DNA from 2 places in the Nitratireductor rhodophyticola genome. Region 1 is predicted to be linked to the other one. Evidence: riboswitches for the same ligand, from Rfam matches in the RefSeq annotation. Region 1 holds a riboswitch; the other holds the start of a gene.
The links. Region 1 has a riboswitch for S-adenosylmethionine ahead of metA (homoserine O-acetyltransferase MetA). Riboswitches for the same ligand answer to the same signal wherever they lie in the genome.

Region 1 (11,574 bases):
GATGGCGGGGTCTGCCGGATCGGAACTGGCGATTGCAGTCTGTGAGGCGGGCGGGCTCGGCGCGCTGCCCTGCGCCCTGCTCACGCCGGAAAAGATCCGGACGGAAATGGGCATTATACGTCAGCGCACCGACAGGCCGGTCAATCTGAATTTCTTCTGCCATGTGCCACCCACGCCCGATGCGGAGCGGGAAGCGGCGTGGCGTGAGCGCCTGCGGCCCTATTATTCCGAGTTTGGAATCGATCCGGATGCCGCACCTCCCGGGGCTGGGCGCAATCCTTTCAACGAAGAAAGCTGTGCCATCGTGGAAGAATTTCGGCCGGAGGTGGTGAGCTTCCATTTTGGCCTGCCGGACGGTGCGCTGATGCAGCGCGTTCGTGCGACAGGCGCGAAGATCATAGCTTCCGCAACGACCGTCGCCGAGGCGCGCTTTCTCGAAGAGAATGGCTGCCACGCGATCATCGCCCAGGGGGCGGAAGCCGGCGGGCATCGAGGCGTATTTCTCGAGCCGGACATTGCCACACAGCCCGGCACACTGGCGCTGGTGCCGCAGGTGGTCGATGCGGTCTCCGTGCCGGTCGTTGCTGCGGGCGGAATCTCGGATGGCCGCGCGGTTGCCGCGTGTTTCATGCTTGGGGCATCCGCCGTTCAGGTCGGGACGGCCTATCTGCAATCGCCGGAAGCGCTCACCAGCCCCGGCCACCGCGATGCGCTGGCGCTTGCGCGCGACGACCGCACGGTTCTGACCAATGTCTTCACGGGCCGGCCTGCCCGCGGTCTCCTGAACCGCTTCGTCAGTGAGGTGGGGCCGATGAGCGACAGGGCTCCAGCGTTTCCGCTGGCCACGGCGGCGGTGGGGCCATTGCGTGCTGCCGCCGAGAAGGCGGGGGTGAGCGATTTTTCGCCGCTCTGGGCGGGGCAGGCAGCACCTCTCGCCGCTCCGATGCCGGCGGGCGAACTGACTGTCAAACTCGCCCGTGATGCCGAAACGCTTCTTCGAGGTTAGCGTTTACCTCAGGGGTAATTGGTTTCATTCAGAAGGCGCTGCAATGTGCTCTCAAACAATGTTCGAGAGAAGGACTTCGCGCATGCCAGCCTACGCCATCGGTCATCTTCGCAATGTCGTCATGGGCCCGGCCATCGTCGAATATCTGGAGCGCATCGATGAAACGCTCGAGCCGTTCGGCGGGCATTTTATCATCCACGGCGCACTGCCGGAGGTGAAGGAAGGAAACTGGGAGGGCGACCTGATCGTGATCGCCTTTCCAGATCGCGGGAAGGCCGATGCCTGGTATGCCTCGCCGGCTTATCAGGCCATCAAGACCCTGCGCAGCGACAACTCAGACGGCGAGATCCTGTTGATCGACGGTGTCGACGCCGACCATAGGGCAAGCGATATTCTGTCTGCAGCATGAGGATGACGGGGCCTGCCTTGCCCCGAACACCTCAGAACTTCATTTTGAAGCCGCCGGAGATTGTGACGGTGCGGAACTCGAGGCCGCCACCATCCTGAAATGCCTCAACCGGTGCGCCGGAAGCGATTTCGGAAATCCGCACATCGCCGATTTTATGGAAATGTTGCTCGAAATTTGCGGCGACAAACAGATTGGCGTTTTTGGTGAGGTTATATTCTGCCCGCCCGGAGAGAGAAACGAACGGCAGGGTGCCAAAATCACTGTTGAAACGCAGGTCGCGCGACCAGTGGTGGTCTTCATCCTCGACTTTGAAGTTGAGGCCCCCGCGCGCCTGGAGGGAGAAGGTCCAGCCTTTGTGCCTTGCGGTGGCTTCTGCCCCCAGGAAGACGCCCGGAAATTTCTGCTGATAGGAGATGCCACGCTCACTGTCGCGGAAGTTTCCTATATCGTCACGGAAGCCATTTTCGCTGTAGACAAATGAACCGCCGAAAGTAGTCCATTTGACGTCTGTATATTTGAAACCACCATGCAGATTGAGGGTCAGCGAATCCCTGATCTCAAAATCACGCCCGAGTGCGATATCGCCCGTGAAATAATGGTTTAGCTCCGTATCGGGGTGAATCGAGTGATCGCTCCAGTCGTTGAAGGCATAGCTGGGCGATGCATCGAGCCAGTCATAGTCCTCCATTCGGCTTTTCCCGGATATGCCCACTGTCGCGCTTGCCGCCAGCGTCCACGGGCCGGCAAAACGCGCATGCAAACTCCCAGTCAGAACGGGCGCTTCGCTCTCCCAGAAAAGCGCGCTGACGCGATTTCCAGCAGAGTCGTACACGATCTCTTCAGCCCGGAGAAATGTGTAGCCCACGCCTCCGATGAAGGTGACTTCACCGTCGCGCGATGCCAACTCTAATCTGTTTGGGACCGAGAGGTCGGCTGCAGGCGCCAATGTCGGTGAAATTGAAAACAATAATATAGCTGGAATGAAAAACTTGCGCATCGTTTGGAATCCACTGTCAAAATTAAGAGCTTCTAAAAAAACGTAAACAAAATCACTTCTATATAATTTTTAGTGTATTTTTATTTTATGCAATAATAAGCTGTGTTTCGAACTGACACTCTTTTTCGACCCGCTATTCTTCTCGGGCGTTTGGCAACATGCCTGGCGAAAGGAGCGGATGTGCGTCTACTAGCGCTGACCGATTTGTTCAAGCTCATAAGGCGTCGACTGATAGACCTGATTTATCCAGTTGCCGAAGAGCAGGTGCGCGTGTGAGCGCCAGCGGTTGAGAGGCGGGCGGCTGGGATCGTTGTCCGGGTAGTAGCCGTGCGGTACGGCAACCTCGGTCCCCGTGGCAACATCGCGGTCATATTCCTCCTTGAGCGAGGTGGAATCGTATTCGATGTGGTTGAACATATAGAGCCGGTTGCCTGTCTCTTCCGTCAAAAGGCAGGGGCCGGTAACGTCCGATTCCATGAGCACCTGGAGGCCTTTGTCGGCGGGAATGTCGGCAGAGCGGACCTCGGTCCAGCGCGAGACGGGGATGGCGAAATCGTCTGAGAAGCCGGCGAGGAAGGGAGAGGCGGGCGCATTGTTGCGGTGCCTGAAGACGCCAAAAGCCTTCTTCTCGAGCGTGTATTTGGGAATGCGGTGGAAATGCCAGGCAGCCGCCATGGCACCCCAGCAGATATAAAAGGATGAGTGGACGTTGGTCAGCGTCCAGTCCAGAATCTGCTCCAGTTCCCTCCAGTAGGTGACGTCCTCGAACGGGAGAAGCTCAATCGGCGCACCGGTGATGATGAAGCCGTCGAACTTGCGGTCACGCACTTCCTCCCAGGTCTGGTAGAAGGATATCAGGTGTTCTTCCGGCGTGTTCTTGGCACGGTGGTTGCCGATACGCACGAGGGTCAGTTCCACCTGAAGGGGCGAAGCGCCGATCAGCCGGGCAAACTGGGTTTCGGTGCGGATTTTGTTGGGCATGAGGTTGAGGAGCCCGATCTGTAGTGGGCGGACGTCCTGCCGCAGCGCTGTCTGCTCGTCCATCACGGACACACCTTCACGCACGAGAACATCGCGGGCGGGAAGCTGGTCGGGGATCTTGATCGGCATTGTTTTGCTCCAACAAAAAAGACCGGTGGCGAAATCGCGACCGGTCTCAGCAAATTCTGCTTCGCACGGCCTTTTAGCGAATTGTTTTACGTGGCTGCAAGCCGACCGGCCAAATCACCACGAGTGAAGGTCTTTATTTAGGATGGTGTTTTCTTTGCGTCAATCGCTGTCATGGGCTAAAGCAACGGACGGATTTTCTCCGCAGGGTCGAGGATCCGACTAACCGTTTCCCAAAAACAGGACCATTCAATGAGTACGTCCGTCCGTCCCGAACCGAAGCCCGGTGTCATGGATATCGCCGCCTATGTGCCCGGCCGCGAGAGCGCGCCAGGTGCGACGAAGGTGTGGAAGCTCTCCTCGAACGAATCTCCGCTCGGGCCCTCGCCCGCGGCTGTCGAGGCGATTTCCAAAGCGATGGGGCATCTGGAGCTTTATCCGGACGGATCGGCAACCAAACTGCGCAATGCCATTGCGGAGACGCATGGGCTGAACCCGGCCAATATTCTTTGCTCCAACGGGTCCGATGAGCTTCTTGGCCTGCTCGCGCAGACCTATATCAAGCCCGGCGACGAGGCGATTTTCACCGAGCACGGGTTTCTTGTCTACCGCATCCAGACGCTGGCGGCCGGTGGCACGCCGGTGGTGGTGAAGGAAGACAAGGAGCGTGCGGATGTCGACGCAATCCTTGCGGCGGTGACGGAAAAAACGCGCATCGTGTTCCTTGCCAACCCGAACAATCCGACTGGCACTTACATTCCGGTGGACGAAGTGCGCCGCCTGCAGGCAGGCCTGCCGAAGACGGCGCTTCTGGTGCTGGATGCTGCCTACGCCGAATATGTGCGCCGCAACGATTACGAATCCGGTATCGAACTCGTCTCTTCGAGCGAAAACGTCGTGATGACGCGGACCTTCTCCAAAATCCACGGCATGGCGGCGCTGCGCATCGGCTGGATGTATGCACCGGCGCATGTGGTGGATGCGGTGAACCGCGTGCGCGGTCCCTTCAATGTCAATGCGCTGGCCATCGAGGCGGGTGCGGCGGCGATCCGCGACAAGGCGCATGTGGAACGGGCCGTTGCGCACAACGAGACCTGGAGTGCCTGGTTGGTCGAGGAGCTTGGCAAGCTCGGCCTGAGGGTCACGCCCAGCGTCGGCAATTTCCTGCTGATCCATTTTCCCGAGAATGGCGGCAAGTCGGCAGCGGATGCGGACGCCTTCCTTGGGACGCGCGGTTATGTGCTGCGCCGGGTTGTGCCCTATGGCTTCCCCAACGCGCTGCGTCTGACTGTCGGCCCCGAAGAGGCCAATCGCGGCGTCGTTGCCGCGCTCAAGGAATTCATGGAAAGCTGAGTTGTGCCTGAACCACTTTTTGACAAGGTCGCGCTGGTCGGCATCGGCCTGATCGGTTCGTCGCTTGCGCGGGCCGTCAGGCATGGCGGTCTTGCGACCACCATTGCCATTTCAAGTCGCAGTGAGAAGACGCTGGCCAGAGCCCGCGAACTTGGGCTGGGCGATGTCTACGAGCAGGATGCGGCCGAAGCTGTGCGGGACGCCGATCTGGTTATCGTCTCGGTTCCCGTCGGTGCCTCGGGCGCGGTCGCAAAGGTCATAGCCGCGGGATTGAAACCGGGGGCGATTGTCACGGATGTCGGCTCGACCAAGGCGTCGGTGATTGCGCAGATGCAACCGCATCTGCCTGACAGCGTACATTTCATCCCGGGGCACCCGATCGCGGGTACCGAAGATTCCGGTCCGGATGCCGGTTTTGCGGATCTGTTCGAGGGGCGCTGGTGCATTCTGACGCCGCTGCCGGATACGGATGTGGACGCGCTGGCGCGTCTGTCAGCCTTCTGGGAAGGCTGTGGCGCGATGGTGGACCGGATGGATCCTGAACATCATGACATGGTGCTGGCCATCGTTTCGCATCTGCCGCATATCATCGCCTACAACATCGTGGGTACGGCGGACGATCTGGAGGCGGTCACGAAGTCGGAAGTCATCAAATACTCGGCCTCCGGTTTCCGCGATTTCACACGTCTGGCAGCCTCCGACCCGACGATGTGGCGCGATGTGTGCCTGCACAACAGCGATGCGATCCTGGAGATGCTGGCCCGTTTTTCCGAAGACCTCTCGGCTCTCCAGCGTGCAATCCGGTGGGGCGACGGGGAGAAGCTCTTCGAAATGTTCACCCGGACACGGGCGATCCGGCGGTCCATCATCGAGGCAGGTCAGGACATCGACGTGCCGGACTTTGGCCGACACGCGCTTGCGCACCCCGAAAAGCCGTAAGCCTCATCTTACGGGCGGAATGCTCCCGAGTGGCAGGAAGCCGACGAAGACGCGACCCTGGCGGATGTTCACCGGCAGGGTCGGTGCCGCACCGAGATTGGCGAGCCCGGCCGTGATTCCGGCGATCTCATCGCGCTTGTCAGGCACGATCTGGCCGACAAGCTGCGCGATTCTCTGAGGCTCGTTGACCGTCACGCGCAGTTCGGCATCGATCAGGCCGTTTTCGTCTATCCTGATCGGCCCCTTGACGGTGAGGCCCGCATTTCCGCCTGCGATCTTGAGGTTAAGGTTTTCAACGGTGCCCGAACGGCCGCGCAGTTCCGGCACGCTGGTGCTGGCCAGTGCCACACCATCATCCAGAGTGACGAGCAATTCACCGTCGATGGCCGGTATCGCGGTGCCGTTTGTGAGCCCCGGATCGATGGTTAGGGCCTGCGCAATCAGGGCGAGGTCCAGATCAGTCCCGTTTTGACGCGTGTGGGCCTGAATGTTGCCAGCGCGGGCTATGGGCTGACGGTTGTCATCATCAAGCGTCAGAACAACGTTCTTTGCTTCACTGGACAGACGTTCCGGCAGGCTGGCCGTGAGGCGTGCGCTGATGCGCATGTTCTCCCAGTCGGCTTCAATGGCGGGAAGATAGGGCGTTGCGATGCGGGCAGGCGCGTCCAGCTCGCCCACCGTGCGCATTGGCTGATAGACCTGTGCGGCAGAACGGAACGCGCCGGCGCTTACGGACACGCCGTTTTCTGCATCCTCATAAAAGACGCTGCGGCAGAACAGGCCTATGCGGAAAGGATAGCCGCGGGCTGTCGGCTCCTCGCAATTGGCGCGCTGGTGTCCGGCGTTCAGGTCTTCGATCGCAGTGATCGTGCGCTGTTCCAGCGTGTCGGCGGCGTAGAACCAGGCGCCCGTATAGGCAAGGATCACCAAAACGATGAAAAGCGCGAAGAGAAAGAAACGGCGGCTGAAACTGCGTCTGGCGCGTTTTCTTGACGGCATGATGTCCTCCGGTTAACCCGTTCGCCTCCAGTGATGGCGAGACGGCAACACCCTTTCAAGCATTGGGCAGGCGATATGGACGATTTTTGGGTCTTTGGCTATGGATCGCTGATGTGGCGGCCGGGTTTTGCGCATGTGGAGACCCGCAAAGCCAGACTATATGGCTATCGCCGCGCTCTGTGTATCCACTCGCATGTGCATCGTGGGACGCCGGATCGGCCGGGTCTGGTGCTGGGGCTTGATCGGGGCGGGTCGTGCCTTGGCCTCGCTTTTCGTGTGCCGGGCGAACTTGAAACGGAAGTGGTCGACTATCTGCGCGAACGGGAACTCGTCACGAATGTCTATCTGGAACGCCGCGTCGGAATCCGTCTGGAAGACGGTGCTTCGGTAACGGCGCTGACCTATGTGGTCGACCGTAGTCACGGCCAGTATGCGGGCAGCCTCGATGTCGATCATGCCGCGCGGCAGGTCAGCGCATCGGTCGGGCAATCGGGCCCGAATGTGGACTATGTGCGCAACACCGTGGAACACCTGAAAGCACTCGGCATCCGCGATCACTGGCTGGAAACCGTGGCCGCGCGCATTGGCCAGACGGACAATGCCCTTTAAGTGACCCGGGTTTCTGCCTTAGCCTTGCAGGACGCCCAGCTCTCTCAGGCGCCTGCGGGCGGTCTCGGGAAGGGGAGGCGGGTTGGATGAGGTTGCGGCTTCCACCAGCATCTCGTCGCAGGCGGCCTCGGTTTCGCTGACCAGTCGCTTCTGAAATTCTTCGCGGGAGAGGCCCGGTTCGATGGGCGGCAGGAAGCGGGCGCGAATGACGCCTGGATGACGCAGGAACTTGCGCCGGGGCCAGAAGAGTCCTGCGGCGTGTGCAACCGGAACCACAGGAACACCAAGCTGGGCATAGAGTTCGACGATGCCGTATTTGTAGGCCGGCTCGGCACCCGGCGGGCGGCGCGTGCCTTCCGGATAGATGATGAGCTGCCGGTTGTTCTTCATCAGTTCATGCGCCGATTTCACGGCCTGTTTCAGCGCTTTGGTGCGGCTGCCGCGATCGATCGGAATCATGCGCATCTTGGCCACATACCAGCCGAAAAACGGAATCCAGACCAGTTCGCGTTTCAGAATGTAGAGCGCGTCGGGAATGTTCGGCAGAAAGGCGATCGTATCCCAGAACGACTGATGCTTCGGGGCAATGATACAGGGTCCGTCTGGCAGATTTTCCAGGCCCGTTATCTCCGAGCGGGCACCCGTGATCACCCTTTGCAGCCACAGGCTGGACGCGGCCCAGAATTTTGGCACGAACCAGGCCTTCTTGCGCGGCAGAAGAAAGAAAACCGGTGTCCAGAACAGCATCTGAAGGATGAGGTTCAGATAGAAGACGGCATTGAAAACGGCGGAGCGAATATAGAGCATGAACCTGGCCCGTTGGGTGTCTTGCGAGGCTCTTACATGAACCGGACGCCGAGGCAAAGCTGCGGAGGGATCAGTCGCTGTGTGCGCTTGCTTTCGTAAGCTCCGCAGGACCGTTGATGCCAGTGTTGCGGGGAAGCGGGATAACCTCGCGAACGAGCGCGCCGACATATTTCGCATACTCGGTTGCGAGTACCCGGAGCGCGTCGGGTTTTGCAAGCCATGCGCCATTGTCGAGCGGTGTGTTGACCACGGGATAAGGGTAGACTTTTGAGTTCGGCAGAAGGCGCTGCATCTCGAGAAGGCTGCGCGGCATGTGATAGTTGTTGGTCACGAGGATGATGCTGTCATAGGCGTTTGCCTGCACCCATTTGGCGCTTTCCTCGGCATTTCCGATCGTGTCGAGTGCGGCATGATCGATATCGACGCAACAGTCGAAAAGGGCCGCCTCGCTGCCGGTCGCGATGCGGAGGTCGTCGGCCCGCGCGACGGGATTCACGCCGCTTATCAATAGCCGTTTTCCTTTACCAGCCTTGAGCAGGTTCACGGCGGCGTCGATGCGCGATTGACCTCCTGTCAGCACGATGATGCCGTCGGCATCGTCGACATCACGCGGGGCTGAAAGGTGGCCGATATGATCGGCAAATAACCCGAAGCCGGCAATGAAGATGAAGGCTCCGACAACACACACCAGCAATGAAAGCCTGGCCAGACGGCGCATGCCAAAGCGCCTGCCGCGTCGCGGAGGCTTTCCCGGGCCGTCGAGGCCATGCTGGCGCTCTTGCTTCATGGTGCGATGGTTAGCCGTAAATTACGGCAATGGATAGTCGGCGGGCCGTTGGTGAACAAGACAATAGCCGTTTCTGTATCGTTACATGCTGTCGGGGTGGGTGCTGTCGACGCTCTTCAGATAGGATAGAACGGTGACATGCGTGGTCGCTGCCGTCAGTACGGCAATGACGATGACGATGGCACCAACCCCGATATACCCCGAGGGACCTATGGCGAAGTTGCCGAACAGGGCGGTGGCCTGATCGGCTTCAGGCGTTGCCATATTGCGGGAAGACCACCAGTAGAAACCGATGAAAACGAGGATCGCTCCGATCCCGCCGGCGGCGGCGCCCTTCATGCCCGCCAGCAGGAAGTGGCGTCGGAACTGAGAGGCGATGAAGGGCGCTTCCGCTCCGACGAAATGCAGAACTTCGATAATGTGGCCGTTTCCGGCCATGGCGCCGCGGGTGGCAAAGATAACGGTCAGGGCGGTGGCGGAAAGCATGAGCACCAGCGCAGACATGCCGATGGTGACTGTTGTGCGCGCCATGGCGACCAGCCGGTCAACCCAGGTTCGATGATCGTCCAGCGTCGCATTGGCGACGGTCTCCTGCAGTTCGGCGCGCATGCCGGCAAAGTCGGGGCGGGACAGAGGATCTATGGTGACTATGACGAGCCGCGGCACGGGCAGGCTGTCGATGTCGAGGCCCGTGCCGAGCCATGGTTCCAGAAGGCGGGCGGTGGCCTGCGCATCGACGATGCTGGCATCGAGCACGCCGGAATAACTGGCCGCGATGTCGCGAGCCTGGGCGAGGGCGGCGGTCATATCGAGCCCTTCCTCGGGCTTGATCTGGATGGTCGCTTCGCGGGCGATCTGCGTCTGCCAGGTTGCAGCCGTGTCGCGCACGAGGGTTACTGCGCCCAGAGTCAGGCAGGACAGGAAGGTCATGATGGCGATGACCAGAACCATGGCGCGGCCAGCCACATTGTCCGGCGGGACGATGGGCATCTGTTTGCGTGAGACAGCATCGCGCGCGCCTGAGCTGAGACGTGCGCCGAGATTTTTCAGGAGGCGCCTGGTTTCAGTCATAGATTTCCAGCCTCCCGCCGGACAACACCATGCGGCGCGCATCCACCTGGTCCATCAGGCCGAGATCGTGGGTGGCGATGACAACGGCGGTGCCAAGCCGGTTCAGTTCGATGAGCAGGCGCAACAGGCGACGGGCAAGCTGCGGATCGACATTGCCTGTCGGCTCATCTGCGAGAAGAATGCGCGGCTGCTCTATGAGCGCGCGGGCGATGGCTGCGCGCTGCTTCTCGCCGCCCGAGAGAATGGGGGGCAGAACATGCATGCGCTCTCCGAGCCCGACCCATTTCAATAATTCGATCACGTCGCTGCGATAGGTGGCTTCGTCACGGCCGCGCACGCGCAGCGGGAGTGCGACATTCTCGTAGGTCGTGAGATGGTCGAGCAGGCGGAAATCCTGAAACACGACACCGATGTTCCGGCGCAGGAGCGGCAGCTCCGTACGTGTGATCGCAGAGCGGTCCTTGCCGAAAATCGTGATCAGGCCGCGTGTCGGCTTGAGTGACATGAAGAGCAGGCGCAGCAGTGTTGTCTTGCCCGCACCCGAGGGGCCGCTCAGAAACTGAAACGAACGCTCGGGCAAATGGAAAGAGACATCGCGGAGGATCTCCGGACCCATCCCATATCTGTGGCCGACATTTTCAAATCGAATCACGAGGAACCTGCGTTCTGTGAGTGGCGGACGCTGCCTGGACGCATGCTGCCAGACCATCAACCCGCATGGTTAATAGCAAGTTAACTCTTGCTTGATATGCGTGATGTCCATGTACCCCGGAACGGTGGATCACGAAAGGACAGTCTGCCTGCATGAGGCACTCTGACAGCGCACGCCCCGTTTCGGGCGAAATCATGATGCCTGACCGGGTGCGCACGGCGCAATCCCGGACCATCGAGGCGTGCAATGCAGTGGATGCAGACTTCGAGACGGTCGTGTCTGCTGGAGGAGTCGCCCCGGCTGCGGGATCGGCACCGGCGGTGGAAAAGGCGCTTACAGGCCTCGACATGCTGAAACCGGGACGTCGCATCCAGCCCGTGAAATCTCCTCGTGCAGGACCGCTGTTCTGGGCGTTCGGAGCGGTGATCACGGCAGGGGCTTTCTGGATATCCGGCGGCCACAGCCTTGTTCGGGGCATGGATGTTTCCGGGGCCGAAAACCCGAAACAGGTCCTCCGGCTTGTCGATGTCACATCGCGGGTGGAGCGGCAGGGGGGCAATGCCCTGCTCATCGTCGACGGTGCTGCGCTCAACGGTGGCGATGGGCTTGTTGCGCTGCCGCCGATCTCGATCAACGTTCTGACGGAAAACGGCTCGACAACACGCTATTTTTTGGGGACAAACGACCAGCATCTCGGTCCTGGCGCGCGCTTTCCCTTCTCCAGCCGGCTTGTCGCGCCTAGGGAAGGGGTCAAGTCCGTCTCTGTGACGTTTCACACGTCGTAGGTCATCTGGTTTACGCGTTCCGGACAGCAAGTGCTCCCGGAAGTGCCCTGACA
Region 2 (11,574 bases), on a different contig from region 1:
TCATCCTCAATGAAATCCGCGCCCTGCGCAAAGAGGTGCAGGCACTGACTGTCGATAAGGCGCGCGAAGAGCGCTGACCCCTGCGGTCAGCGCATGCGAAAGTGCTTGGAGAGCTTCAGCGACTGGCCCTGATAGTTGGACTTCAGGTCCGCGCCGTAGAGCGCACGGGGGCGTGAGAGCATCCGCTCGTAGACGAGACGGCCGACGATCTGGCCGTGTTCGAGAATGAACGGAACCTCGTGGCTTCGCACTTCCAGAACCGCACGGCTGCCGGTTCCGCCAGCGGACGAATGCCCGAAGCCGGGATCGAAAAAGCCCGCATAATGCACGCGGAACTCGCCCACCAACGGATCGAATGGCGTCATCTCGGCAGCGTGGTGCGGCGGCACATGCACCGCTTCCTGCGACACGAGAATATAGAACTCGTCCGGATCGAGGATCAGGCCGCCCGCACCGTCGCCGGTCAGCGGCTCCCAGAAATCCGCGATGTCGTGCTGATCGCGCTTGTCCACGTCGATGAGCGCCGTGTGATGTTTTGCGCGATACCCGATCAAGCCGTTTTCGCCACCACTCAGATCGACCGAAAGCGCGATACCGCCGCCGGTGATGTTGGGGTCGTCCGAAGCGACAAGCGTCTCGCGCGCATGCAGGTCCGCCAGCGCGCTTTCATCGAGCAGCGCCTTGCCGGTGCGGAACCTTATCTGCGAAAGGCGCGATCCGGTGCGCACGACGATCGGGAAGGTGCGCGGGCTCACCTCCATGTAGAGCGGACCGGAATAGCCGGCGGGGATCTTGTCGAACTCCTGCCCGTTGTCGGTCATCACACGGGTAAAGATATCGAGCCGGCCCGTCGAACTCTTGGGATTGGCGGAGGCGGAGATGCCATCTGGCAGATCGAGCCCTTCCAGCAGCGGCACGATGTAAACGCACCCGGTCTCCAGCACGGCGCCCTCGCCGAGCTGGATTTCGTGCAGCTTGAGTTTCTCGAGCTTTTCGGAAACCCGGTGGTTCGGCCCCGGCAAGAAGCTGGCGCGCACGCGGTATGCAACGGTACCAAGCCTCAGATCGAGGCTGGCCGGCTGAATCTGGTCGCCATCCAGCGGGTGGGCCGAGGCGAGCGCCCCATTGTCGAACAGTGCCGCAATGTCCTTGTCCGGCAGAATTCCCGCTTTTGCCAACGCCCCTCTCCTTGCACAGGGTTTGATTGAACGAGGTTTAGCGCCGCTTGTCGTTGACGCAAGGCGCCTGAAGGTCTAATGGACCTTTATCCCGTGGTGATTTGGCCGGTCGGCTTGCAGCCACGTTAAAGAAGTCGCTAAAAGGCCGCGCTCGATCACCGAACCGGCATGCGGCTTTTCGCGGCCGGTTTTTTTGTTGGGTGTAGAAGCGATGACAGACAATTCCGAGAACGACTGGAAAGCACAGACGGCGCTTGTTCATGGCGGGGTCACCCGCTCGCATTTTGGCGAAACCTCCGAAGCGATCTATCTGACGCAGGGTTTTGTCTATGACAGTGCGGAAGCGGCGGAAGCCCGCTTCAAGGGCGAAGAACCGGGCTTCGTCTATTCCCGCTATGCCAATCCGACCGTCGACATGTTCGAGCGCCGCATGTGTGCGCTGGAGGGAGCCGAAGAGGCGCGCGCCATGTCTTCCGGCATGGCCGCCGTTACCGCCGCGCTGCTTTGCTCGCTCAGGGCGGGCGATCATGTGGTGGCGGGCCGCGCGCTTTTCGGATCGTGCCGCTGGGTGGTTGAAACGCTGATGCCCCGCTACGGGATCGAGACAACGCTTGTCGACGGCGCGAAGCTTGAAAACTGGAAGGCCGCCGTGCGGCCGAACACGAAGCTCTTCTTCCTTGAAAGCCCCACCAACCCGACTCTGGAAGTGGCCGACATCGCCGGCGTAGCGGCCCTTGCCAACGAAGTTGGTGGGCGGCTTGTGGTCGACAACGTCTTCGCCACACCCCTTCTGCAAAAGCCGCTTGAGCTCGGTGCGCATGTGGTCGTCTATTCCGCGACCAAGCACATTGACGGTCAGGGCCGATGTCTGGGTGGTGTCGTCCTTTCGGACAGGGAGTGGATCGACGAGCAACTGCAGGACTTTTTCCGCCATACGGGGCCAAGCCTCTCGCCCTTCAATGCGTGGACTCTGCTCAAGGGGCTGGAAACGCTGCCGCTGCGCGTGCGCCAGCAGACCGAGAGCGCCGGCCGTATCGCCGATCTGCTCGCCGACCACCCCAAGGTCGCCCGCGTCATCTACCCGGGACGCAAGGATCACCCTCAGGCAGATATCATCGCCCGGCAGATGAAGGGCGGTTCGACGCTAATCTGCGCTGAACTGAAGGGCGGCAAGAAAGGCGCATTCGCCTTTGAGAATGCTTTGAAAATCTTCCAGATTTCAAACAATCTGGGTGACGCCAAGAGCCTGATTACCCATCCTGCCACGACGACGCACAAGAATCTGTCTGACGAGGCCCGCGCCGAACTGGGCATCGGCGACGGCACGCTGCGCCTTTCGGTGGGTCTTGAGGACGGCGACGATCTTCTCACTGACATCGAACGGGCACTGGACGCGACCTGAAGCGGGTTCAGCCGAACCGTCTGCCCGCCAGAACAATGCGTGACACGGTGGTGTAGGCGGTAAGCACGGCGAACCCGTAGGCAAAAACCGGGAACCAGGATGGTAAGAGACACATGGCCACGAATACGGCCAGTGTCTCGCTCGCTTCGGCAAGCCCCGTAGTGAAGAACAGCGATTTCTCACCGCGCGCATCGCTCTTGAGCCTGCGCTTTTCCGCCATGATCGCATAGGCGAGGAAGCTCGCCCCGTTCACGTAGAACGCCAGCAACAGGACGGCGCCGGCGATTGCGTTGGCACCGGGATCGGCGATGATGAAGCCGAGCGGCACGGCCCCGTAAAAGGCAAAATCCAGAACGATGTCGAGATACCCCCCGAAATCGGTCTTGCCGTGTATCCGGGCAACGGCTCCGTCCAGCCCGTCGCATAAACGGCTGGCCAGGATGAGGGCGAGCCCGGCCCAGTAAGCCTGAAATGCAATGGCGGCAGCGGCGGCCAACCCCAGGACAAGCCCCGCATAGGTGACAGCGTTGGCGCGCACCCCCGCTGCCGCAAGCTGAGCGGCCATGGCCGATAATCCGGGATCGATCTTTCGGTGCGCCCAACCGTCAAGCATGTTTCACCAGCACGTTGTCCTCAATGCCCCCATGCTTAACGCCATTCGACCTCTCATGCCGCTCACAATGGCGTCATGAAAGATCATCGAACCTCATACATGAACCGCCATGTCATCTCTGTTATGCTCTTGATCTTTCACGGGAAGGACCCACCCTTCCTGCGTCGGATGCGCGCAAGGCGAGTTTGAACCATGTACAGAGCTGTCACCCAATCGATCGAAGTAAGCGCCGAACCCAGCTACCTGTCCGCGCAGTCGGACCCCGAAAACGGGCACTTCGTCTGGGCTTACCGGATCACGATCACGAACCATTCGCCCGAGACCGTGCAGCTCGTCGCGCGCTACTGGCACATCACCGACGAAACGGGGCGGGTGCAGGAAGTGCGCGGAGAGGGTGTCGTGGGAGAACAGCCGGTGCTGCAGCCGGGTGACAGTTACACCTACACATCCGGCTGCCCGCTAACCGCCCCCTCGGGCATCATGGTCGGGCGCTATACGATGCGCGGGCCGCGCGGTGCGTTTTTTGACGTGGACATCCCGGCATTCTCGCTCGATCTGCCGGGTGCCGCCACGCGGATCAACTGAAATCGCCGGGATCGAACACGTATTCGGTCGAACAAAACTCGCAGGTGACGCGAATGACGCCATCCTCGATGCTGTCAGCCACCTCTTCCGGCGTGAACCCGTCCAGAACAGACCTGATCTTGTCGCGCGAGCACGAACAGTCGTCGCGCACGTCCGATCCTTCATAAACGCGCACGCCATGCTCATGAAAGAGGCGGTAAAGCAGGCGCTCGGCGCCGACCGTGGGGTCAACCAGCTCCGTCATCTCCGCGGTGGCGAGCAGCATGCGCGCTTCCTGCCAGGCGTCGTCTTCGGGATGGGTCGAGCCGTCGTGGTCCTCGTCGCCATCGCCGCCGGGAAGGTCGAAGCCGCGCATGCGCTCTGGAGACCCCGGCAGGAACTGCAGGAGTAACCCGCCTGCACGCCAGTGTTCCTGCCCGCTCTCACCCCCCGGAAGCACCATCTTGGCAACGCCAAGACGCACCTCGGTCGGGATCTGCTCGGACTGACGGAAATAGGTGCGTGCCACCTCTTCGAGCGTGGTGCCGTCGAGCTGCACAATGCCCTGATAGCGCTGCATGTCGGAGCCTTGATCAACTGTCAAAGCCAGAACGCCGGCGCCAAGCAGATCCTCGGGAGCGTCCCTGCCGGCGGCAATCGCTTCTTCAAGGCGCGCCTCGTCAAAGCGCGCATAGGCCCGCATGGAACTCGGCGTGGAGAAATCCGCCACCAGCATGTCGACCGGCCCGTCGGAGCGGGTCTGGACGATGAACTTGCCCTCGAATTTGAGCGAGCTTCCCAGAAGCACCGTCAGAACGATGACTTCGGCAAGCAGCCGCGCCACCGGTTCGGGATAGGTGTGACGGGCGAGAATCTGATCGAGCATGGGCCCGAGCTGGACCGCGCGACCGCGCACATCCAGCGGATCCACGTCGAACGGAACGACGTGATCGTCGCCGGCAAAACCGAATTCGCCCAACTGCCTCGTTTCGCTCGTCACCGGTTGAGACACCATGCAAGTACCGCTTTCTGTGCGTGCAGACGGTTTTCCGCCTCGTCGAACACCACCGAGTGCGGCCCGTCGATAACCTCGTCCGTCACTTCCTCGCCGCGATGCGCGGGCAGGCAATGCATGAACAGCGCATCGGATTTCGCGTGCTTCATCAGCGCCTCATTCACCTGGAAGGGCTTGAACACGTTGTCGCCACGCGCGCGATGCTCCTGTCCCATCGACACCCAGGTGTCGGTCACAACGCAGTCGGCATCGGCCACCGCTTCCTCGGCCGTTTTCGTGAAAGTCACCCGGCCGCCATTGGCGCGCGCCCAGTCGACATATTTCTCCATCGGCTCGCTACCTGGAGGGACGGCGATGTTAAGCCGAAACTCCATGCGGGCCGAGGCTTCGATCAGCGAGTGCAGGACATTGTTGCCGTCGCCCGTCCAGGCAAACAGCCTGTCCCTGACGGGACCGCGATGCTCCTCGAAAGTCAGGATATCGGCCATGATCTGGCAGGGGTGCGTGTCGTCGGTCAAGCCGTTGATCACCGGAACGGTGGCGTTTTCCGCCAGCTCGACGAGACGCTCATGGGCTGTCGTGCGGATCATGATCGCGTCTACATAGCGCGACAGCACCTTTGCCGTATCGGCAATGGTCTCGGAACGGCCGAGCTGCATTTCCGCACCCGTGAGCATGATCGTCTCGCCGCCAAGCTGGCGCATGCCGACATCAAAGGAAACGCGGGTACGGGTCGACGGCTTGTCGAAGATCATCGCCAGCGCCTTGCCCTCGAACGGCTTTTCACGCTCGCCGGCTTTCAGGCGTTCCTTGCGCGCCCGCGCATCGTCGAGCATGAAGCGCAGGTCCTGCGGATCAACGGTCGAAAGATCAATGAAATGGCGCAGACCGCTGGCCATGCCCGTCTCCCTGGTTTTCTCAAGCATCGGCTTTTTCAGTCGCCCTCACCGCAGCGGCAGCGTCGTGAATGCGCTTCACTGCCTCGCGGATCTCATCCTCGGTGATGATCAGGGGCGGAAGAAGGCGCAGCACATTGTCGCCGGCCGGCACCACAAGCATCTTCTGGTCGCGCAGCGCTTCCAGAAGGCGCAGGTTCTGCACCCTGCACTTGATGCCCAGCATCAGGCCCTCGCCGCGGACACCTTCGACAATGTCCGGGAACTCGTCCGCAACGGCAGCCAGGCTCTGCTTGAACAGTAGCCCCTTCTGACTGATGCTCTCCATGAAGCCGTCTTCCAGCACGACATCCAGCACGGCATTGCCCACGGCCATCGCAAGCGGGTTGCCGCCAAAGGTCGTACCATGGGTGCCCGGGGTCATGCCCTTGGCCGCTTCCGCCGTTGCCAGACAGGCGCCCAGCGGAAAGCCGCCGCCAATGCCCTTCGCCACCGCCATCAGATCCGGTGTGATCTCGGCCCATTCATGCGCAAACAGCTTGCCCGTGCGCCCGACGCCGCTCTGAACCTCATCGAGAATGAGCAGCAGACCATGCCTGTCGCACAATTCCCGCAAACGCCGCAGCGATGCGTTGGGGATCGGGCGAACGCCGCCCTCGCCCTGGATCGGCTCAACCAGGATGGCCGCGGTCTCCGGGCCTATGGTCTTCAGAAGCGCTTCCGTATCGTCGAACGGCACCTGGTCGAAACCCTCGACCTTCGGACCGAAACCCTCAAGATACTTGGCCTGTCCGCCGGCTGCGATCGTTGCCAGCGTACGGCCGTGGAATGCCCCCTCAAACGTGATGACGCGGTAGCGTTCCGGGTGCCCGTTGACGTGGTGATAGCGCCGTGCGGTCTTGATGGCGCATTCCAGCGCCTCGGCGCCGGAATTGGTGAAGAACACTTTGTCGGCAAAGCTGTTTTCGACGAGCCGCTCGCCGAGCCGGGCCTGGCCGGGGATCTCGTAGATGTTGGAGACATGCCATAGTTTGCCAGCCTGCTCCGTCAGCGCGGCTACAAGGTGCGGATGGGCATGGCCCAGCGAATTGACCGCGATGCCGGCGGCGAAATCCAGATAGCGATCGCCGTCGGCAGTCTCTATCCAGCACCCTTCGCCCCGCTCAAACGCGAGAGGTTGACGAGCATAAGTTCCATAAAGCGCAGATTCACGCATCCACACGGTCTCCGCTGAGCCTGAGATTGGTTTTCGCCCCGCACGGCCACGGGTACGAAAGAATGAAATCAAAATGCCGCCCAAGGGGCGGCACTCGTGAGATTTATCGGTTGTTTCCGCTTGCCTGTCAACGCACGCAGGCACGACAGCTCAGTGACAGCAAAAAACAGCAAATTGGGGAAAACCCCAAAAACCGAATCAGCTTACGGTAAGGACTCTTGTCACGGAGTCTGCCGATAAGGTAGTTTCAGCCCAAGCAAAAAGACTACATTTTGTGCGGCGGACCACACCTACCATGATCATATGGTGCTCCCTCGGCTTTGGCTGAGCGGGAATGGATTCGGATTCCGCACGCTGGACAGGAGCGTGTCCCGATGAACTGGACTGACGAAAGAGTCGAAACCTTAAAGAAATTGTGGGCGGAAGGCCTGAGCGCGAGCCAGATCGCAGCTCAGCTTGGCGGCGTCAGCCGCAACGCCGTGATCGGCAAGGTCCACCGCCTCAAGCTGTCCAGCCGTGGCCGCGCGACCAGTCCGCGTACCCGCCAGAAAAAGGCGGCGCCATCGACCCAGGGCACGACCACGACGCGCCGCCCGCGCAACACCCGGCCGACCACGGTCAGTGTCGGCGCGACGGCCCTTCAGGCACAGTTCGATGAAGAGCCGGTGGCGCGGACCTATCTTCGCCCGACCGCGGACGTGGTGGTTCCCATCTCGCGCAAGCTCGAACTTGTGCAGCTCACGGAAACCACCTGCAAGTGGCCGAATGGCGATCCTCTCTCGGAAGATTTCAGCTTTTGCGGCAATGAAGCCGGTGAAAACGGCCCTTACTGCACCTATCACTCCCGCCTTGCCTACCAGCCGGCATCGGAGCGGCGCAGGAGCCGCTGATACAGCTAAAACTCTCCTCTGGACTACCCGGCTGACGCATCGTCGCAGCCGGGTTTTTCTTTGCCCGAAGCGATCACCCTGTTCCCGAAAGGGCAGAGCACCACCATTGCCACACCGCCTCCTGCACCGAACTTTTCCTCCCGCGCGGGCGCACAAGGCGGAATTGCCCATAAGAGATGACCGGGCCATCCAGCCGCCGCAGAACGCCTGTGGCGAGCTCTCGCCCGAGCAGGCTGAGGTTTGCAAGGAGGGCACCCTGGCCGCCCATCGCCGCCTGCACGGCGTGCGCCTCGTCCGAAAACCACACGATGCGACCGGAGTTTAGGCGCCCGAGACCAGCCGTCCGCCACCAGCGCTCCCAATCGGGTGCTTCAGGGTGCGGTGAAGCCCATTCGAACGCCAGAAGAGGCGTTTCCTGCAGCGACTGCGGATCAAGCGACGGAGCCGCTACAGGCGCAAACCGACCCGGCGCAAGATCGAAGCTTTCGAGGTTCGGATCACTATCTCGCTGGAACCGAACGGCAAGATCGGCATCTCCGCCCGACAGGTCGACCACATCATCGGAGGCGAGGATACGACAGCCCAGCTCCGGAAACGCCGTGCGAAACGCACGCACCTGCGGTCCAATCCAGAAGGTTGAGACGGCCATGGTGGCCGCGACAACAAGAGAGCTCTGCGAGGCATCGCGCCGCACCGTTTCCAGCGCCTCGCCAATGCGCCCGAAGGCCTCATCCAGCACCGGATAAAGACGCGCGCCCTCCCGGGTCAGTGATATGCGCCGGACATGGCGTTCGAAGAGGGCAACACCCAGTTGCTCTTCCAGCTTTCTGATCTGATGGCTGACCGCCGTTGGCGTCACATTGAGTGAATCGGCTGCTTTCTTGAAACTCGCAAGCCGTGCCACTTCCACAAAAGTGCGCAGCGCCGGCAACGGCATCCAGGTCAAGACATGCCTCCGCTATAGATGAATAGAACTCATTTATATGATGAGATATCGCCTTTTGTCACAAGTCAATGGGAGGTTCATATCTGCTGCATAACCTGAATGGAGAACAGCCATGCAACTCAAGCAAATTGTCACCGATCCCGATCCCTATGCCCCCTACCTGCTCTCTCAGGGGATTCAGACGGGCAATCTCGTCTTTGTCTCGGGACAGGCCGGTTACGGCGATGACGGCAAGATCGTCGAAGGCGACTTTCTCACGCAGGGCCGGCGCGCTTTCAAGAACCTGGAACGGGCGCTCAAGAGCGGTGGGCTGAGGCTAAGCGACATCGCCAAAGTGACCATCTTCGTGACCGACATGCAGAAATTCGACGATGTCGTCACCCTGCGCCGGGAGTTCTTCTCCGCGCCCTACCCCGCAGACAGCATTGTCGAGGTCAAGGCGCTCTACACGCCCCAGGCGATGATCGAGATTGAGGCGATTGCTGTCGCCAATGCATGACGCAACGCTCCGGCCTGCGCTTGGAGCGCGCGCCGGAGCACAACAGCACCGGGTTTTAAAGAAGCGCCTACGCGTCCGGCTCCGCGACCACGCTGTGGCTCTGGTCTTCCTTCGGACGCTCCAGCGGCAACTGACGTCCGGTTACGATGTGGTGCACCGTCTCGGCAATGTTGGTCGCGTGATCGCCGATGCGCTCGATATTTTTGGCGCAGAACAGTAGATGCGTACAGGCCGTGATGTTGCGCGGATCTTCCATCATATAGGTCAGAAGTTCACGAAACAGCGACGTGTACATAGCGTCGATTTCCTCGTCCCGGTCGCGCACGAAACCGATCCGCTCCACCGAACGGGATGCATAGACGTCCAGCACTTCCTTGAGCTGGGTGAGTGCCAGACCGGCCAGCGCTTCCAGTCCGCGAAAAAGACGGACGGGCTGCTTGCCTTCGGTGACGGCGACGACACGCTTGGCAATGTTCTTGCCGAGGTCGCCGATGCGCTCCAGGTCCGAGGAGATGCGGATCGCGCCGACGATTTCCCGAAGGTCATCGGCCACCGGCTGGCGCTTGCCGATGATGATGACGGCCCGTTCGCCGATCTCGCGTTCCTTGGCGTCAAGAAAGGCATCGTCTTCCACCACCTTGCGGGCAAGCCCGGAATCCGATTGCACAAGTGCTGCAACGGCCTCCGCGACCATGCGCTCAGCATATCCCCCCATCGCCGCGATCTGATCCGACAGATAATTCAACTCATCGTCGAAGGACCGCATGGTGTGCTGGTTTTGCATGGTTTCATTCCTCCTCGGCCGATCCGGCGTCGCTATATCCCGCACTTTCTAAGTTATTGTGATGGCGGGAAAATGAAAGTCTGACGGTTGAAGCTGGGCCTGGCTTCAGGCGCTTTCGGCGCCGGTGCCAGATGGTGGGACAGGCGGGAAGTGAACCACAAACGTCGCGCCTTTGCCCGATGCCGATTTGACCGACAATCGCGCATCGTGCCGTGTCAGTATGTGCTTGACGATGGACAATCCAAGACCTGTGCCCTTCTGCGTGCGGCTGGTCTCAACGTCGACCCTGTAAAAGCGCTCCGTGATGCGAGGAATATGTTCTTCGGGAATGCCGGGACCGAAATCCTGCACCCTGACCCGCACCTCGTCCATGGGGCTCGCCTGCTCCGCCGAGACCAGGATCCGTTCGCCCGAACTGCCGTATTTGCAGGCATTTTCGAGCAGGTTTTCGAACACCTGAACCAGTTCATCGGAGTGCCCTGCGACAAGCAGCGGCGCATCGCCAAGTTCCGAAACGATTTCGACCCCGTTTTCACTGGCGATATGCCGCATGGATTCAATCACTCCCCTGACCAGCGCCACCACATCAAGCTGGGCGTTCGGCTTCTGATAGGGCTTCATCTCCAGCCGCGAAAGCGAAAGCAGATCATCGATCAGGCGCGCCATGCGCTGCGTCTGGTTCTGCATGATCTGCAGAAAGTTCTCCCGCGCCTTTGCATCGTCACGCGCGGGGCCGCGCAGCGTCTCGATGAAGCCCGCGACGGAAGCAAGCGGCGTGCGCAGCTCATGGCTCGCATTGGCGATGAAATCCGCCCGCATCCGATCGATCCGGCGCGCCTCGCTCTGATCCTTGAACATCAGCACGTAGAGACCGGTATCATTTCCGATGCGGCTCGCCACCACACGGTAGGCCCGCTCCACCGGGACACGCTCTGAATAGTTGATCGCCGTCGATTCCTCCGCGCCTGAAATGACGCGGCTGACCAGCTCGTGCATTTCGGGAGCGCGGAATTTCAGGCGTAGCGAGACGCTCTTGGTCATCGGCCCAAACGCAAGGTCCGCAGCCTCGTTGGAATAAAGAATGCTTCCGGCGCCATCGAAAATGTAAAGCGGATCAAGCACGGCCGCCGCCAGATAGACTGCCGGCAGAGAGTCGATATCGCCCCGAACGACACGGGGACGCTCGCTCGGCTCGGTGGTATTTTTCCGGTTCGCCAAAGTCTGAAGCGCCTGCTTCAGGGGCGCAGCACTCTTTGCAATGTACCGCAGCATCCGTCTTCGCGGCGTCTGCCGCTCTTCATCACTCATACCGCCAACCAACTCCCACCAACCACCTTCATCGCCGCGGTCGCCAGAGAGCCCTTCATCGAGCTCGTTTCATGAAGACCTGTTGCCGCTTCTTCTTCGCCGCTGGACCTTGTATCAAGCTGCAAATAGCATGGACACTCCCACGGTTCAGGATCGATTTTATGAACAAGCCTCTGGATAACCCCGCACTTGAAAAGATCGAGCCCTTCAAGCTGACACTATCAGGCAAGAAGCGGGTGTTCGATATTGATGACCCGGATCTG

Region 2: linked by a shared signal. The riboswitch ahead of KUG85_RS07215 (O-succinylhomoserine sulfhydrylase) and the one ahead of metA (homoserine O-acetyltransferase MetA) in region 1 are both predicted to bind S-adenosylmethionine.

What each region holds. Positions count from the first base shown of each region.
Region 1 is NZ_JAHSSF010000003.1:72,893-84,466, reverse strand. Features, by position in the region: gene KUG85_RS11435 (NAD(P)H-dependent flavin oxidoreductase) at 1-1,006, shown strand, start outside; gene KUG85_RS11430 (DUF1330 domain-containing protein) at 1,089-1,415, shown strand; gene KUG85_RS11425 (omptin family outer membrane protease) at 1,447-2,412, opposite strand; gene metA (homoserine O-acetyltransferase MetA) at 2,602-3,522, opposite strand; SAM riboswitch at 3,576-3,653, opposite strand; gene hisC (histidinol-phosphate transaminase) at 3,772-4,872, shown strand; gene KUG85_RS11410 (prephenate/arogenate dehydrogenase family protein) at 4,876-5,811, shown strand; gene KUG85_RS11405 (DUF2125 domain-containing protein) at 5,815-6,810, opposite strand; gene KUG85_RS11400 (gamma-glutamylcyclotransferase) at 6,886-7,419, shown strand; gene KUG85_RS11395 (lysophospholipid acyltransferase family protein) at 7,438-8,226, opposite strand; gene KUG85_RS11390 (YdcF family protein) at 8,297-9,013, opposite strand; gene KUG85_RS11385 (cell division protein FtsX) at 9,095-10,084, opposite strand; gene ftsE (cell division ATP-binding protein FtsE) at 10,077-10,736, opposite strand; gene KUG85_RS11375 (hypothetical protein) at 10,889-11,521, shown strand.
Region 2 is NZ_JAHSSF010000002.1:298,385-309,958, reverse strand. Features, by position in the region: gene KUG85_RS07225 (ion transporter) at 1-77, shown strand, start outside; gene KUG85_RS07220 (2'-deoxycytidine 5'-triphosphate deaminase) at 87-1,178, opposite strand; SAM riboswitch at 1,262-1,339, shown strand; gene KUG85_RS07215 (O-succinylhomoserine sulfhydrylase) at 1,390-2,580, shown strand; gene KUG85_RS07210 (CDP-alcohol phosphatidyltransferase family protein) at 2,588-3,193, opposite strand; gene apaG (Co2+/Mg2+ efflux protein ApaG) at 3,386-3,778, shown strand; gene KUG85_RS07200 (Hsp33 family molecular chaperone) at 3,771-4,772, opposite strand; gene argF (ornithine carbamoyltransferase) at 4,754-5,671, opposite strand; gene KUG85_RS07190 (aspartate aminotransferase family protein) at 5,691-6,884, opposite strand; gene KUG85_RS07185 (GcrA family cell cycle regulator) at 7,259-7,774, shown strand; gene KUG85_RS07180 (LysR family transcriptional regulator) at 7,848-8,711, opposite strand; gene KUG85_RS07175 (RidA family protein) at 8,833-9,219, shown strand; gene phoU (phosphate signaling complex protein PhoU) at 9,287-10,003, opposite strand; gene KUG85_RS07165 (sensor histidine kinase) at 10,109-11,311, opposite strand; gene ppk2 (polyphosphate kinase 2) at 11,473-11,574, shown strand, end outside.